4 regions of the Duganella rhizosphaerae genome follow, and region 1 is predicted to be linked to each of the others. Evidence: predicted binding sites of a transcription regulator. Region 1 holds the regulator's gene; each other region holds the start of a gene.

What was found. The regulator sigma-54, encoded in region 1, starts transcription at its own class of promoters, with help from an activator protein. The targets are predictions, from matches to a motif close to TGGCANGNAANCTGCTTT.
Region 2: RUGAMON1_RS12885 (ammonium transporter) is a predicted target of sigma-54. The motif match lies at 2,076-2,093, and genes of this name have one in related genera.
Region 3: RUGAMON1_RS11695 (flavin monoamine oxidase family protein) is a predicted target of sigma-54. The motif match lies at 2,443-2,460, and genes of this name have one in related genera.
Region 4: RUGAMON1_RS05770 (PEP-CTERM sorting domain-containing protein) is a predicted target of sigma-54. The motif match lies at 2,772-2,789, and genes of this name have one in related genera.

Annotation. Positions count from the first base shown of each region.
Region 1 covers NZ_BPWK01000016.1:83,767-88,055, reverse strand. Annotated here, with positions in the region: gene lptA (lipopolysaccharide transport periplasmic protein LptA) at 1-111, shown strand, start outside; gene lptB (LPS export ABC transporter ATP-binding protein) at 114-866, shown strand; gene RUGAMON1_RS26835 (RNA polymerase factor sigma-54) at 872-2,350, shown strand; gene hpf (ribosome hibernation-promoting factor, HPF/YfiA family) at 2,428-2,787, shown strand; gene RUGAMON1_RS26825 (alginate lyase family protein) at 2,889-3,830, shown strand; gene RUGAMON1_RS26820 (enoyl-CoA hydratase/isomerase family protein) at 3,863-4,289, shown strand, end outside.
Region 2 covers NZ_BPWK01000005.1:111,575-115,863, forward strand. Annotated here, with positions in the region: gene RUGAMON1_RS12880 (helix-turn-helix domain-containing protein) at 157-732, shown strand; gene RUGAMON1_RS12885 (ammonium transporter) at 825-2,027, opposite strand; gene RUGAMON1_RS12890 (zinc-dependent metalloprotease) at 2,211-4,289, opposite strand, start outside.
Region 3 covers NZ_BPWK01000004.1:377,950-382,238, forward strand. Annotated here, with positions in the region: gene RUGAMON1_RS11685 (spermine/spermidine synthase domain-containing protein) at 1-170, shown strand, start outside; gene RUGAMON1_RS11690 (Rid family hydrolase) at 264-722, opposite strand; gene RUGAMON1_RS11695 (flavin monoamine oxidase family protein) at 744-2,330, opposite strand; gene RUGAMON1_RS11700 (bifunctional diguanylate cyclase/phosphodiesterase) at 2,509-4,289, shown strand, end outside.
Region 4 covers NZ_BPWK01000002.1:407,733-412,021, reverse strand. Annotated here, with positions in the region: gene RUGAMON1_RS05780 (allantoate amidohydrolase) at 1-959, shown strand, start outside; gene RUGAMON1_RS05775 (substrate-binding periplasmic protein) at 972-1,757, opposite strand; gene RUGAMON1_RS05770 (PEP-CTERM sorting domain-containing protein) at 1,847-2,722, opposite strand; gene RUGAMON1_RS05765 (c-type cytochrome) at 2,876-4,081, opposite strand; gene RUGAMON1_RS05760 ((2Fe-2S)-binding protein) at 4,078-4,289, opposite strand, start outside.

The DNA of each region.
Region 1 (4,289 bases):
ACCGGCGACAGCAAGCCGGGCGGCGGACGCGGCACCATGGTGCTGCAGCCGTCGAGCAAGCTGGCGGTGCCGGCCGCAACGCCGGCGCCTGTGCCGACGCCGGGGAAATAAGCATGGAACCTTCCTGCGGTAGCACCCTGATCGTCAAAGGCCTGCAAAAGACTTACGGCAAGCGCCAGGTCGTGCATGACGTGTCCCTGCAAGTCGAATGCGGCGAAGTGGTGGGCCTGCTCGGCCCCAACGGCGCCGGCAAGACCACCTCGTTCTACATGATCGTCGGCCTGGTGCCGTCGGACGCCGGCAGCATCGATATCAGCGGCACCGACATCTCGTCGCTGCCGATCCACCGCCGCGCCTCGCTCGGCTTGTCCTACCTGCCGCAGGAAGCGTCGGTGTTCCGCAAGCTGACGGTGGAAGAAAATATCCGCGCCGTCCTCGAAATCCAGAAAGTGGACGGCAAGCCTTTATCCAAGGCTGCCATTGATGAACGGCTCAATACCCTGCTGGCCGATTTGCAGATCGAAAAGCTGCGCGAGAACCAGGCGCTGTCGCTGTCCGGCGGCGAGCGCCGCCGCGTGGAGATCGCGCGCGCACTGGCGACCAACCCGCGCTTCGTGCTGCTCGACGAACCATTCGCCGGGGTCGACCCGATTGCCGTGATTGAGATCCAGCGCATCGTGCGCTTCCTCAAGGAACGCGGCATCGGCGTCCTCATTACCGATCACAATGTGCGCGAGACGCTGGGCATCTGCGACCGCGCATATATCATCAACCAGGGCACGGTATTGGCTTCAGGCCGGCCAGACGACATCATCGCCAACGAATCGGTGCGTCGCGTGTACCTGGGTGAACACTTCCGTATGTAAAACCCATGAAACAGTCTTTGCAACTGCGCACGTCGCAGCACCTCGCGCTGACACCGCAATTGCAGCAGTCGATCCGGCTGCTGCAACTGTCGACGCTGGAGCTGCACCAGGAACTGGAACAGCTGCTGACCGATAATCCGCTGCTGGAGCGCCTCGACGACCCGCTGGACCGCTCGCTGCGGCTGCTGTCGGACGGCGCCATCAGCCAGCAAGCCCCGGTCGGCGACGCGCCGCCCGAAGGCCCGCCCAACGCGCAAGAGGCGCCGGCCGCCGACGCCGACAACTACGACGGCCCGGCCGCCGACACCGAAAGCACCAGCAGCGACGCCGACGTCGACTGGAGCGACGCCGGCCGCAGCAAGGCGCCCGACGACGAGGACTCGCGTCCGCAACTGGAGGCCAGCCACTGCACGCTGCGCGAGCACCTGATGGAGCAGATGCGGGTCACGGTGCTGGAGATGCGCGACCGCGCGCTGGTCGAGCTGATCATCGACGCGCTGGACGAGAACGGCTACCTCGAAGAATCGCTGGAAGAAATCCTGGCCCGCCTGCCGGAAGAGCTGGAGTTGGAGATCGACGAATTGCAGACCGCCTTGTCGATGCTGCAAAGCTTCGACCCGATGGGCGTCGGCGCGCGCAACGCGTCCGAATGCCTGGCGCTGCAGATCAAGCGCCTGCCGGGCATACCGATGGTGACGCGGCGCATGGCGCTGGCCATCGTTGAAAATCATTTGACCTGGTTTGCCCAGCGCGATTTCAACAAATTGAAGAAGGCGCTGCTGTGCGACGACGAGGATTTGCGCGAAGCACAAACCGTCATCCGCCAGTGCAATCCGCATCCGGGTTCGGCGTTCGCGTCGGACGTGTCGGACTACGTGGTGCCGGACGTGATCGTCAAAAAAGCGCGCAACGGCTGGCAAGTGAGCCTGAACAACGACGTCATGCCGCGCCTGCGCGTGAACGCCATGTACGCCAACCTGCTCAAGCAGGGAAAAGGCGAGGGCGCGATGGGCGCGCAGCTGCAGGAAGCGAAGTGGCTGATCAAGAATATGCGCCAGCGTTTCGACACGATTTTGCGCGTTGCACAAGCGATAGTAGAACGACAAAAGAACTTTTTCTCCCATGGCGCGGTTGCCATGCGCCCCCTTGTGCTTCGCGAAATTGCTGATACACTGGGACTACACGAGAGCACTATTTCTCGTGTAACAACTCAAAAATATATGCTGACCCCGCACGGTATGTTTGAGTTGAAATATTTCTTTGGTAGCCATGTCGCCACCGAAGCGGGGGGGGAAGCAAGTTCGACGGCGATACGCGCACTCATCGTGCAATTGACAGGAGCAGAAGACCCGAAAAATCCTTTATCCGACAGTAAGATTGCGGACATGCTGGGAGAACAAGGCATGGTGATTGCGCGACGCACTGTTGCCAAATATCGCGAAGCGTTGAAGATCCCGCCAGTCAGTCTCCGTAAATCTTTGTAGTTACTTGGTTCCTGCGCGCCCGGCAGTAATGGGCTCCGCACTAACCGTAAGAAGCGACATTATCTTTAGGAGTGTGTATGAATCTCACCATCAGTGGACATCATCTCGAAGTGACCTCGGCCATCCGTGAATACGTGCAGAACAAGCTGGAACGCGTCACCCGCCACTTTGATCAAGTGATTGATATTGCTGTCATCCTGACTGTAGATAACCTCAAAGAGAAAGAGAAACGCCAGAAGGCTGAAATCAACCTGCGCATGTCGGGCAAGACCGTCTACGTGGAAAGCCTGTCGCAGGACCTGTACGCCGCCATCGATACCTTGATCGACAAGCTGGATCGGCAGGTCATGAAATACAAAGCCAAGGTCCAAGAGCACGGCCACGATGCGATCAAGCATCTCCCGGATAGCTACGAACCCGCTGCCGCCGCCCTATAACAACGGCCCCGGCACCATCAAACTAGGGGCGCAGAGGCGCCCTTTTTTGCGCCTAAATGGTTTAGAGTAAACGTTTTCCTAATTCTTCCAATGGGAGTGGCATGAAACGAGCTAAACTATTTACGGCATGGCTGCTGACGCTAGCCTTTTCGGATGCCGTGGCCTCGGCTTGTCCTGCGCCGCCGCCGGCCGTGATCGACATCGACGCCAACAGCTATTACTCGGATGCGCATCACTCCGTCATCGATCCGGTGCTGCGTGCGCGCAATATCGCCAACACCAAGCCGATCGACGACTTCCTGGCCGAGGTGGCGCAGAACGCCAGCCAGGGCAACGCCGCCTGCGCGCTGGGCTGGCTGGAGAGCTGGGCCGGGCAGCGGGCCTTGCTGGGCAAGCTGTCCAGCGAGCAGGCCTGGTACGTGCGCAAGTGGACCCTGGGCGGCATGGCGCTGAGCTACGCCCGCGTCAAGCCGGCCGCCAGCCCGGCGCAGCAGCAGGCTATCGAAACCTGGTTCAAGACACTGGCCGACGCCACCATGGCGCATTCCGACGCGCACAAGGGCGCGCGCAATAACCACTACTACTGGGAGGGCCTGGCGGTGACGGCGGTGGGCGGCGTGACGCATGACGAGCGCTACCTCGCTTGGGGCCGTAAGGTGTTCGAACACGCGATGGGACAGGTGGCGGCGGACGGTTCGCTGCCGGCGGAAATGGAGCGCGCGGCCAAGGCCTTGCACTACCACGTGTTCGCCGCCGTGCCGCTGGTGATGAGCGCGTCCATCCTGGACCTGCACTCCGCCAAGCTGGACCAGTTGATGCGCTTCACGCTGGCCGCCGCGCAAGATCCGTCGGCGATGGAAAAGGCCACCGGCTTTGCGCAGGAACGGGCCAATGCCAGCGAGATGTCGTTCGCCATCCTCTACGCGCGGCACGAGGGCAGGGCGGAGCTGATGCCGGCCAAGGCCAACTTCCAGCCGCGCCTGGGCGGCGACCTCAACCTGGCCAATCCGCTTGAGCATCTGGCGCCCGGCAAGTCGCAGTAGAATAGGGTTTTCTCAACCACCCTATGTCCCTCATGAGCGAATACGTCCACACCAGCGTCAGCAACGGAACCGGCTTCATCACACTGGACCGGCCCAAGGCCCTGAACTCTTTGTCGCTGGCGATGGTGCGCGATATCACGCAGGCGCTGATGGCGTGGCGCGACGACAGCGGCGTGGCCGCCGTCGTCATCCGCAGCAGCAGCGAAAAGGCTTTCTGCGCCGGCGGCGACATCCGCTTCTTCTACGACGCCGGCCGCGCCACGCCGCAGGGCGGCAGCGCGCTGGTGGAGGATTTCTTCACCGAGGAATACGCGCTCAATCACCTGATCCATTTTTATCCGAAGCCCTACGTCGCGCTGATGGACGGCGTGGTCATGGGCGGCGGCATGGGCGTGGCGCAGGGCGGTCCTGATTGCCGCGTGCGCATCGTCACCGAGCGCACCAAGATGGCCATGCCGG
Region 2 (4,289 bases), on a different contig from region 1:
GTGGTACGATTTCACCGCAATTACACTGCTTTATGCGAAATCCGTTATGTCGAACTCAAATTCAATATATCGAATTTTACAGAACGACAGTGCACTGCGCAAGCCATGCGCGCGCAGCGATTCACTTGAAATTTAGCCTATCTGCCGAATAAAACAATGAAAACACCCGTTTCGACGAATGCACCTCCAGAAGTCGGCGCCGCCCTGCAGCGGTTGCGCCTGGCCCGCGGCCTGACACTGGAAGATCTGTCGCGCATCGCCGGCGTCTCCAAGTCGATGCTGTCGCAGATCGAGCGTGAAAAGGCGAATCCGACCATCGCCATCACCTGGCGGCTGGCCAATGCGCTAGGCGTGCAGATCGGCGAGTTGCTGGCGACAGCCGAGCGGCAGACGGAGACCGTCCGCGTGATCGAGGCGCACGAAATCCCCACCCTGCCCGGCCATCACGCCGGCTATGTGCTGCGCATCCTGGGGCCGCTGGAACTGGCCAGCAAATATGAGTGGTATGAACTGACGCTGGCGCCGGGTGGCGAACTGGCCTCACAGGGCCATGATCCGGGCGCGCAGGAGCACCTGACGCTGCTGCACGGTTCGGTGGAGGTGGAGGTCGGCCCCGACAAGAAGAAGCTGAAGCTGGGCAGCACGGCGCGCTACCCGGGGGACCAGCAGCACATCATCCGCAACGTCGGCAAGACCGAGGCGAAGGCGCTGCTGGTGGTGATACACCGCTGATTACTTACCCCGCACCGCCAGGCGGGGTCTGACCCCATACGGGGTCAGACCCCTAAGCGGAACGGCATGCGTATCGCGAAGGCATACGGGTTCTACCAGTTCGATTCACGCTCCGGCGTGGAGCTGATGCGGTGGATCGACAGGTCGGCGCCCTGGAACTCTTCTTCCGGGTCCAGGCGCAGGCCCAGCGTGGCCTTCAGCACGCCGTAGATGGCAAAGCCGCCAGCCAGCGCGATGACCACGCCCAGCAAGGTGCCGCCCAGCTGCGCGGCCAACGATACGCCGCCGATGCCGCCCAGCGCCTTCTGGCCGAAGATTCCCGCCGCGACGCCACCCCAAGCGCCGCACAGGCCGTGCAACGGCCACACACCCAGCACGTCGTCGATCTTCCATTTGTTTTGCGCCAGCGTGAACATCCAGACAAACACCGCGCCCGCAATGCATCCGGTGGCCAGCGCGCCCAAAGGGTGCATCAGGTCGGAGCCCGCGCAGACGGCCACCAGGCCGGCCAGCGGGCCGTTGTAGGCAAAGCCGGGATCGTTCTTCCCCATCAGCAGCGCGACCAGCGTGCCGCCGACCATCGCCATCAGCGAGTTGACGGCGACCAGGCCGTTCATCTTGTCCAGCGCCTGCGCGCTCATGACGTTGAAGCCGAACCAGCCCACGGTTAAAATCCACGCGCCCAGGGCCAGGAAAGGAATCGACGACGGCGGATGGGCGGCGATGGCGCCGTTCTTCATATAGCGTCCGCGGCGTGCGCCCAGCAGCAGCACTGCCGGCAGCGCGATCCAGCCGCCCACCGCGTGCACCACCACCGAACCGGCGAAGTCGTGGAACTCGGCGCCGAATGCCGACGCCAGCCATTCCTGCACGCCGAAGCGGTGGTTCCAGACGATCCCCTCGAAGAAGGGATAGACCAGGCCGACCAGCAGCGCGGTGGCGATCAATTGCGGGTGGAAGCGCGCCCGTTCGGCGATCCCGCCCGAGATGATCGCCGGGATGGCGGCGGCAAACGTCAGCAGGAAGAAGAATTTGACCAGCTCATAGCCGTTCTTGGCGGCCAGCACCTCGGCCGAGGAGAAGAAATTGACGCCATACGCGATGCTGTAGCCAACGAAAAAGTAAGCGATCGTCGATACCGCGAAATCCACCAGGATCTTGACCAGCGCGTTGACCTGGTTTTTCTTGCGCACCGTGCCCAGTTCCAGAAACGCAAAGCCGGCATGCATGGCCAAAATCATGATGGCGCCAAGCAATATGAACAATGCGTCGGCGCCGTCTTTGTATCCACCCATCAAAATATCTCCCCAAAATAATGCAAAAATTGACAACGAGCACTGATAAAAGCAAGTTTCGTTCCAATTTGGTGCAAATTTTAAGTGCTTGATTTCAAGGTGTTTTTATTTTGTGCATGAAAATGCACCAAGGCCGTGCGCACCGAAATAAGGCGTCATTTTGGTGCGCACGGGATGGGCAGGTCAGATCGGTGCGCCGGGCGGGATAACCGGCATGGTGCGCAGTTTGACGCTGCGCGGATCGGCCAGGTAGGCGGTGATCAGCCCCGCCGCCTGCTTGCGGCTGTCGGCGGTGACGCCTTTGCCGGGGTTCTTCTGCAACCATTGCGCCAGCTCGCGCGCGGACTGGCGCACTTCCGCGTCGACCTGCGGATGCAGCTTGCCGCCATCGAGCAGATTCAAGGTGGCGTCGATCACCACCCAGTTGGCGGCCAGCTGCACCGCCTCGCCGCCGGCCACCGAGGCCGGCACCGACTCGCGCTTCCAGGTCTTCTGCAGCAGCAGCGACAGCACTTCCTGCACGCCCGGCTGCTGCGCATCGCGCGCGTGCTGCCAGGCGACGCGGTTGATGCGGGCCGGGTCGAGCAGGAAGCCGGCCGTCTGCGCGGCGCCCGCTTCGGCGATCGAGAACGCGTCGAACACGGTATCCATGCGGGTGGCGAAGTATTCGCGGCTGCGTTCATGGCCCATCGCCGGCGGCGTCAGGATATCGAGTACGCCGGCTGGCAGCGCAAGGTATTCGGCGCGCAGGCTGTCTGCCAGGCGGTTCAGGGCCTGGCGCTGGACGGCCGCCGGCGTCGCCTTGATGCCTGCCTTGGCCAGGCCGGCCTTGACATCGCCGCTGCTGGTGTAATCGAAATCGCCGCCGCCGACCAGGCGCGCCAGTGCTTCGCCCTGATAGCGTTGCAGCAGGTAGACCGGCACCAGCCGCGCCTCCAACTCGCCGATCTGGCGCGCATCGGGCAGCACGTCGACGGAGAAGGTTTGCAGCGCGCGCTGGCGCACGGCGCCCAGCTGGTCCCAGGTCTTGATCGAGTCCGGACCGAAGTCCCACAGCAGGCCATCGGGATGACTGGAGCCGGGCGAGCGGTCGTCCTGGTCGCTGGAGTACAGCATGCCGGCCGCGCGCGCGTCGGCGCGCAGCTTGGCCAGCGCGGCCTGCTCTTGCGCGCCGCTGCCGAAATCGCCGTAGATGTATTTGACGATGTAGTCGTCCCAAGGACCGACGCCGACGCCGTAGGCATCGGCGATATCGACGTTGCCCTTGGCGTCCAGCTTGAGGATGGGGTGCGGGTAGTCCATCACCGAGCCATTGCCCATGCGGCTGGCGGCGAAGTTGTGGGCGAAGCCCAGCGTGTGGCCGACTTCATGCGCGGCCAGCTGGCGCAGGCGCGCAAGCGCCATGGCCTCGGCCAGTTTCTGCTTGTCGGCCGGCGCGTTCTTGCCGTACGGTGCGAGCAGGCTTTCGGCGATCAGGATGTCCTGGCGCACGCGCTGGGAGCCGAGCGTGACGGCGCCCCGGATGATCTGGCCGGTGCGCGGATCGGCCAAAGCGTTCCCGTAGGACCAACCGCGCGTGGCGCGGTGCACCCAGTGGATCACGTTGTAGCGGACGTCCATCGCGTCCACGCCTTCTGGCAGCAGCTCGACGCGGTAGGCGTCCTTGAAGCCGGCCTTCTCGAAGGCGCTGGCCCACCAAGAAGCGCCGGCGATCAACGCCGAGCGCACCGGCTCCGGCGCGCCGCGATCGACGTAGTAGACGATAGGTTTCTTGACGGTGCTGACCGCCGCCGACGGATCGGTCTTCTCAAGGCGGTGCCGTACCTGCCAGTGCACGTCGATGCTGCTGGCGAGCGGCGTGGCGAAGTCGTAATAGCTGGCGTCGAAGCCGCCGGAATATGGATGGTAGCTGCGCGGCTGCCAGCCGCCTGCCTGTGCACCAGCCGCGGGCAGGCGTACCATGCTGATGCGCTGGCGCAGCGACAGGCTGCTGGCGTCGGCCGCGACCTGGCGCACGTACTCCGCTTGTCCGGGGCCGGCAAAGGTCAGCAGCGCTTCCAGTTCGACGTTGTCGGGGAAGGCTTTGGACTGCTCCGCCAGCACCGCGCTGCGCGCGGCATCGACCTGATATGCGCCCTGCTTGGCGGCAGTCAGCCGCGCGCCGACGCCGTGCCGGTCCGCCAGCAGGAAGCTGGAGAAGTCGATCAGATGACGTTCGCCTTCGCTGGCGAGAATTTCGCCCGACCACAGCACGCCGCTGGC
Region 3 (4,289 bases), on a different contig from region 1:
TCCTGTTCGCGGTCAAGGGCGGCAAGCCGTCGCCGGCGCTGGCCATGCAGCAGCGGGTGGCGCGCAGCCACGGCCTCGGCTTCGCGCTGTTCAACCGCCTGCTGGCGCACTGGATCGTGCTGCGCCTGCGCTGGAACCCCGCACTGCCAAGCGGGGGCAGGTCCCGATAGGGAACTGCGGGGCGCAGCCCCTGCCCGGCCCCTGGGTCTGACCCCTAAGTGACGCGGCAGGCTTATCGCTGAAGCATGCCGGGTTGAAAAGAGCTATTTTTTGGCCGGCAGGCCGCGCACCGCCACCACTTCGATCTCCACCAGCGCCTTCGGCACCACCAGCGCCGCCACCTGCACCGTGGCACGGGCCGGCTTGTTGGGCTGGGCCGCCGTGCCGAAGTACTCCTTGTAGGCCTCGTTCATGCCGGCGAAATCCAGCTTGCCGGCGGCGTCCGCCACCAGGTAGACCCGCATTTGCACCACGTCGCCCATGCCCAGGCCCTGCTCGCGCAGCGTGGCTTCGAACTGCCTGAGCACGTCGGCCGTCTGCGCCCTGGTGTCGCCGTCAAACGACTTGGCCAGTTTGCCCGAGACGTACAGCGTGTCGCCGGCCCACACGGCGCTGGCGATGCCGCTGTCGGCGCTTTGCAGGTGCTGGACCTTGAGCTGGGCGGCGGCCGGCAACGCAATCAGGGCGGCCAGCAGCAGTGGAACGGAGGCGGTCAATTTCATGTTCATCCTTTCAGGGGAAAATCAGGCGCGCACCCGCGCCGCCAGTTGCTCGATCACGTGGTGGGCCGACAGCACGGCGCCCTCCTGCCACGAACTGAGATAGCCCAGGTACTCGCCGGCAAAGTAGATCGGGCCGTCCGGCTGTTGCAGCAGCTGGTAGACCGTGTCGTACTGTTCCGGCTTCCATTCGGCCCAGGAGCCCAGGCTGTACGGCACCTTGGGCCAGGCGACGTTGATACCGTCGCGCACCATGCGGCGGTAGCCGGGATGGATCGCCTCGCCCGCCGCCAGCGCCTTCTCGATGCGCTCGGCCAGCGGGTACTGCCCCATGTCGTCGCCGGGAAAGGCGCCGAAGCAGTAGGAGCCGACCAGCACGCCGTCGGCCTGGCCGATGCCGTGCGAAGGATAGAGGATTTGCGTGACGTCGCGGCTGGTCCACGACAGGCCGCCGTAGATGCCGTCGTCCTGTTCCCAGAAGCGGCGCGGCGCGTAGAACGCGGTCTTGGCCGAGCGCGCATAGTCGACCTCGGCGATGGCTTGCTGGTAGGCCGGCGCGAAATCGTTGGGGATGTCGCGCAACACCGACAGCGGCAAGGTGCAGATCACATAATCGCTGTCGATGACGGTGCGGGCGCCGCCGTGATGGCAGACCACGCGCGCGCCCTGCGCCGTCTTGCGGATTTCGTCGACCACCGTGTCGTAGCGGATCACATGCCCTACCCGTTTGGCGAACGCCATCGGAAAGCGGTCCATGCCGCCCACCGGCTGCAGCATGGTGCCGGCCTGGTCGAAGTCTTCGGCGAAGGACGCCTTGAACTGCCAGAAGTCGGCCCGCAGCAGCTCGTCCAGCGGCAGCGGCGCGCGCACCGCGCCGTGCGGCCGGCCCGGCGCCGGCGTGGCGCTGTAGCCGCTGCGTGCGCTGCCGGCGTAGCGGCCGTCGCGCTGCAAATCGCCGAAGCTGGCGATGGCGCCGAGCAAGCGCTCGCGGTCTTGCCGGCTCAGTTCCTGGTCCAGCTTGCCGGTGGAGACGGCCTTGCCCAGCAGCTCGCCGAAATAGCCGTGCGTGTCGCCCAGCACCTGGCGCGCCTGCACCGGCTTGCCGCCGAAGGCGCCGTCGTCCTGCAGCAAGGCGGCGCGGTCGTCGTTCATCATGATTTCCAGCGGCACGCCGAACTCGCGGCAATAGCCCAGCACCGCGCGGTGGTGGTGCGAGATGCGCGCCGGGCCGGGATTGAGGTAGAGGTGCGGCGCCTTGGGCCAGCGCGCCTGCTGCACGCCGTCGCTCTGCTCGAAGCGCTCGCCGCCGCGGATGGTCCAGCTGCGCCCGCCGGGCCGGTGGCGCGCCTCCAGCACCGTGCAGGCGAAACCGGCCTTGCCCAGCTGGTAGGCCGCCGTCAGGCCGGCCACGCCGGCGCCGAGGATGGTGACGCGCTTGCCCTTGCCCAGTCCGCCGGGCAGCACCGGCGGCCCTTGATAGGCCAGGTCCTCGCCCCAGGCCAGGCTGGCGCAGCCGAGCGCCTCGAGCGCGGCAAACGCCGCCGCGGCGCCGCCGCTACGGGCGATCTGCGCCAGAAAGCTGCGGCGGGTGACGACATGAGCGGGTTTCATGGCCGGTGCTCCTCCAAGGCTGGGGAGATGGCAATATAACATCAATTCCGTCCCGGAACGTGGCTTGCATAAGACAATCCCACTAGTGCCAACAGTCCAAATATCTGTCGCAAAAGCATGACTTATGACACACTAGATTCATCCACACGTCCTGCCGTTCCCACCCAGAAAGCGCCGCATGCCGCTGCTCTCCAAGTCACCGCCGTTTTCGCTGGCCGCGACGCTGACACTGGTCACCGGGATGGCGGTCACCGGCCTGCTGTTCGTGGCGGTCAGCGCGCTGGAGTACGGCAAGATGGAGCTCAGTTTCCAGCAGCGCGCGCAGGTGCGGGCTGCCGCCATCCGCCGTGGCCTGGACGATACGCTGGAACTGGTCACCATCCTCAACGACCTGGTCAAATCGGTGGGCCCGGTCAGCCGCGAGCAGTTCGGCGACTTCACCCGGCCGCTGCTGGCGCGTTATCCTTTTGTGCAAGCTTTCAACTATCACCGCGTACTGAACGACGACGAGGCGCGCCGTTATGCGGCCGCACTGCAGGACCGTTATCCCGGCTACACCATGTTCGACGGCCGCCACCTGCCGCTGTCGTCGCGCCCGCAGCATGTGATCGTCGACTATCTGGAACCGATGGCGGGCAACGAGGCGGCGTTCGGGCTGGACGTGATGTCGCTGGGGCCGATGTCCAACGTCATCAACCAGGCGGTGGCAGCGGGCGCCATCATGGCCACGCCGCTGCTGCGGCTGGAACAGGAGCGCGGCAACCAGAAAGGCTTCGTGCTGCTGATGCCGGTCTACCGTCCCGGCGCGCAAACGGCCACGGCGGCGCAGCGGCGCGCGGCCTGGATCGGCAACACCGGCGCCGTCATCCGCTCCACCGACCTGATCCACAAGATCCTGTACGCCGCCGACCTGCTGGACGACGCCTCGCTGGTGGTGCGGGTCTACGTCGGCGACGACGTCCGGCCGGACAACCTGATCTACAGCCTCGGCCAGCAAGGCCAGCAGACGGTGGCCGCCAAGCCCTTGCAGCGCTGGCTGGCCTTCGACTACCACGACCTCTACACCCGCACCTTCAGCGCGGCCGGCAAGGCCTGGCACGTGCAGGTGACGCCGCTGCCCCGGCCCTTCCTGGCCAGCCACCTGGGTTCGCTGTCGACCTTGATCGGCGGCCTGCTGTTTTCGCTGCTGACGGCGGCCTTCGTCAACTCGCTGGCGCGCCGCTCGGTGCGGGTGCAGCGGCTGGTCGACGAGCGCACCCGCGCCCTGCAACTGAGCAACGAACGCCTGAATGAAGACGTCGCCGCCCGCAAGCGCACCGAGGAAGCCTTGCAGGAAAGCGAGCTGCGCTTCCGCCGCCTGCTGGCGCTGTCGTCGGACTGGTATTGGGAGCAGGATGAAGAGTTCCGCTTCACCAGCATCACCGGCGGCTTCTTCGACAAGGGCAAGCAGGACCCGGACGCCTTCATCGGCAAGACGCGCTGGGAGCACCATCCCGAAATGTTACAGGCGCGCTGGGGACAGGACCATATCGCGCTGCTGGAGGCCCACCTGCCCTTCCTCAACTTCGACTACGCGCTGCCCGGCACCGACGGCCAGCTGCACTGGTTCAGCATCAGCGGCGAGCCGCTGTTCGACAAGGATGGCGCGTTCAAGGGCTATCGCGGCACCGGCACCGACATCACCGAGCGCAAGCTGTCCGAGCAGCGCATCCACCACATCGCCCACCACGACGTGCTGACCGGCCTGCCCAATCGCGTGCTGCTGCAAGACCGGCTGACGCAGGCGGCCGCCTTCGCCAACCGCAGCGGCAATCCGCTGTGGGTCATGCTGATCGACCTCGACCGCTTCAAGTTCGTCAACGACAGCCTGGGCCACAAGGCCGGCGACCTGCTGCTCAAGACCGTGGCCCAGCGCCTGCAGGACAGCGTACGCGAGAGCGATACCGTGGCGCGCCTGTC
Region 4 (4,289 bases), on a different contig from region 1:
GCCGCCTCGGCATCCTGCTGCCGATCGCCATCGTGCGCCATCTGCACCAGCGCGGCGAGAAGCTGCCCTTCCATTTCGAGATCGTCGGCTTCGCCGAAGAGGAAGGCGTGCGCTTCAAGAGCACCTTCCTGGGCAGTAACGCGGTGACGGGCCGCTTCGACCTGTCGCTGCTGGACCAGACCGACGCCGACGGCGTCACCATGCGCGACGCGCTGCTGGCCGCCGGACACGACGTGACGCGCATTCCCGCCATCGCGCGCGATCCTGCGCAACTGCTCGGCTTCGTGGAAGTCCATATCGAACAAGGCCCGGTGCTGCTGGAGCGCGACCTGGCGCTGGGCGTGGTGACGGCCATCGCCGGCAGCTCGCGCTACCTGGTCGAGCTGACCGGCCTGGCCAGCCACGCCGGCACCACGCCGATGACGATGCGCAAGGACGCGGCAGCGGCGGCGGCGGAAATCGTGCTGCTGGTGGAGCAACGCTGCGCGCAAGGCGAGTCGCTGGTCGGCACGGTCGGCCAGCTGCAGGTGCCAGGCGGTTCGGTCAACGTGATACCCGGCGCCTGCAAGCTGTCGCTGGATATCCGCGCCGCCGACGATGCGGTGCGCCTGGCTGCGGTGAAGGATGTGTTGGACGGCATCGCGGCGATCTGCGCGCGGCGCCAGGTGGAAGTGGGCATGCAGCAGATCGTGAATGCTTCGGCCGCGCCGTGCGCGCCGCGTCTGATGCAGCAATTCGGCGCCGCCATCGAACGCGCCGGCCTGCCGCGCTTCGACCTCCTTTCCGGCGCGGGTCACGACGCGATGGCGATGGCCGCCATCACCGACGTGGCCATGCTGTTCACCCGCTGCGGCAACGGCGGCATCAGCCACAACCCGCTGGAGACCATGACCGCCGACGACGCCGAACTGGCGACCGTGGTGCTGCTCGACTTCCTGCGCAGCTTCCGCCCCGCCTAGCGTTATGCCGGGCTAGCGTCCCTCGACCTGCCGGCTCAGTTCAGGCGTCCACTCGATGCGGTAGCGCTCCAGCAGCCGGCGGTATTCGCCGCTGGCGATCAGGGCGCGCAGCCCCCCGTCGAACTGGTCGCGCAACGCGGTCAGCCGGCGCCCCTTGGCGAAGGCAATGTAACTGGGCACGCTGTCTATCGCCTGCGGCAGCTTGACGATACGGCCGGCCAGCTCGGCGCCTATCAGCTTGTCAAGCGTGTAGCTGGCGGTGTACACATTGCTGGGAATCAGATCGACCCGGCCGAGTATCAGCTTGCGGAAGTTCTGCTCCAGCGTGGGCACCTCGCGGATCGCCAGTTGCGGGCGTGCCGCCTCGAAACGGGCGCCGTAGTTCACGCTCAACACGGTGCCCACCCGCAGGCCGGCCAGCGCGGTGAAGTCGCCGTCGAAGCGCGCGCTGTGGTCGTCCCTGGCGTAGAAGTAAATGATCTGTGGGATCAGCGATTCGCGGCTGAAGTCGAGAAATTGTTCGCGCTCCGGCGACTGGAAGATCGTGAAGATGCAATCGCGCTCGCCCTGCCGGATCAACGCCAGCGCCCTGCCCCAGGGCAGGATTTCGACGCTGACGGTATGGCCCAGGCGCGCCATCACCGTCGCGACGATGTCCACCGCCAGACCGTATGCAGGTCCGCCGGCGTCCTGCTGGATCAATGGGGGATAGTTGAGCGATACGCAGCGGTAGGCCCCGGCATGGGCGAAGCCGTAAGCGAAGAGCAGCGCTGCCGCCAGAAGCGACTTACCAAGCACAGAGCCTCCCGGTTGCCGCAGCGCCGACCGGCGCCGATGCCCCAGTGTATCACCATTCCCGCCGATGTCCTGCTGGCTTTCATGTGCAGCTATGCGTGAGGCATGGCCGCCGGCGCGCGCCGGCGGCGCGTCAAGGCAAACGGCAGCACGCCCGCCAGCAGCAGCGCGACGCTGCCTGGCACCGGCACCGCCGTGGCGCCCACCAGCGAGAACGAAGCATTGAAAGCGCCGGCGCCGACGATGTCCGTGCCGATGCGCAGCCAGTCCGGCGCCAGCGGCTCGTTGCGTATCCAGCTTTGCAGGTCGGGCACGAATGGACCGGTGCCGCCTGCAACCGGCTTGGCGGCGGACAGCCAGTAGAACTCCCCTCCCGTCACCGCCACCTGTGGCACGAAGAAGTAGTGATCGGCCGGCAGATCGAACGGCGAGCCGAAGTTGACGGTGATGGTCACCTCGGTGCCGCTGATCGGCCCCTCACCGTGGGTGGTCTGGTTCGGTATCGGGTTGATGCCATTGAGGACGCTGTTGGCGGCGCTGAAGGCGCCCAGCGTCGCGATCGAGAAGCTCAGCCCACCACCACCGCTATCGCGGCTGTCGAACGCCACATCGGACGGCGAATTGGTGCGCGTCGGTACCCGGCCCGATGGTGGACTGGTGGAGTCCTTGGGGAACACGCGATAGATCTCCGCCACCACCTGGCCAATGTTGGCCGCCGTGGCGCCGCCGGTCAGCAGCCCGGTGAAGCTTGCGCTGGTAATGCTGGTGTGCGAACCGAGTATGAAGTCGTCCGCCGATTCAATTTCGACCTTGCCGCCGCTGCCGGGCCGCGTGGCCGTGCCGATCAAGCCATCGGGGCCGCCGGTGCTGAAGAAGAACGGCGCGGCAGATGCCGGCAGCGCCGCCGCCATCGTGGCAAGCACTGCGCCAAGCATGCAGCCGCGCCCGATTCTGGAATGGATGTTCATGTCGCGTCTCCCTGGTCAACCGCCGGCGGGATGCCGGCCGTTGAAACGCGACGCAGGAAGTATGCCCCGACACGTAAAACCAATAAAGTCAGAGGCTTGGCGTTTCGGATATCGCCGCGACGCCTTCCATTGTCAAGAAAGCCGACAGCGGTTTCAAGGCGTACGCAACTCCTTCACCTGGGATTCGCTGACCGTGCCCGTCTGCCCGCCCCAGCTGACGCGCAGGAAATTGGTCAAGCCGGCGATTTCCTTGTCGCTTAACTTGGTCGCGAAGCCCGGCATGGCTTGCATGCTTTCCTTCTTGCCGAAGCGCTGCGCCTCGATGCCGTCCAGCGTGACGGCGATCAGGTTGTGCGGATCGGCGCTGCGCACCGTGGTGTTGCCCTTCATCGCCACCGCCACATGCGGCTTGCCGCCACCATCGTATCCATGACAACCGGCGCAGACGGCGATGTAGGTACGGCGGCCGGCATCAATCGCAGCATCCGCGGTGGCCGCAGCGGGCTTCAGTGGCTGCGGCGGCAAGGGCTTGTCACCCAGCAGATAAGCGGTCATCGCCCACATGTCGCCCGGCGTCAGATGCTGGGTGCTCAGGTGGACCACGGCGAACATCTCGCCGTAGGCCGAGCCTTGCGGCGCCACGCCGGTGCCGAGGAATGACGACAAGTCGGCGGCAGTCCATCCGGACGCTGACAGCCCGACCGGCGAGATGTCCGGCGCAGCGATGCGCGCCATCGTGCTGCCGCCCAAAGGTTTGGCTCCATCCATCTGCCCCAGCGCGCCGCGCGGCGTATGGCATTCCGCGCAGTGCCCCATCGTGTTGACCAGGTAGCGGCCGCGCAGATAGGCGGGCGACAGGCCGGCCGACGCATCGGGCAGCGAGTCCTTCAAGAACAGCATGTTCCAGAAGCGCATACCGAAGCGCATGTTGTAGGGGAACTTGAGATCGGCGGCCTTGCTGGCCACCGCCGCCGGCTTGATCTGCATGAGGTAGGCGTAAATGGCGTCGCTGTCGGCGCGGCTCATCGAGCGGTAGGAGGTGTAGGGCATGGCCGGATACAGGTGGCGGTCCGGCGCCACGCCGTCGCGCAAGGCCGCGTAGAACTCCTCGGCGGTCCATTTGCCAATGCCGTGCTCCTTGTCCGGCGTGATGTTGGTGCCGTAAAAAGTGCCGAAGTCCGATTTCAATTCCACGCCGCCGGCAAACGGCGCACCGGTGGCCGACGTGTGGCAGGCGGCGCAATCGGCCGCCTTGACCAGGTAGCGTCCGCGCGTGACGGCATCGTTGGCTGCGGCAACCGGCAGCATCGTCGCGGCCAGCGCTGCGGCGGCGAGAAGAGCAAGATGGCGGCTCATCATTTCCCCTCCTTCACCAGTCCGGGCGTATTGAGCACGACATCCTTGACCGCTTCAAAGTAGCGCACATAACCGGTGCAGCGGCAGATGTGGGCATTCAGGCTTTCGGTGATGGTCTCGTCGATCTGGTCGCGGCTGACCGGCGTGCGTTTCAAGCGCTCCAGCAGCACCGTGGCCGCGTTCACAAACCCCGGGGTGCAGTAGCCGCACT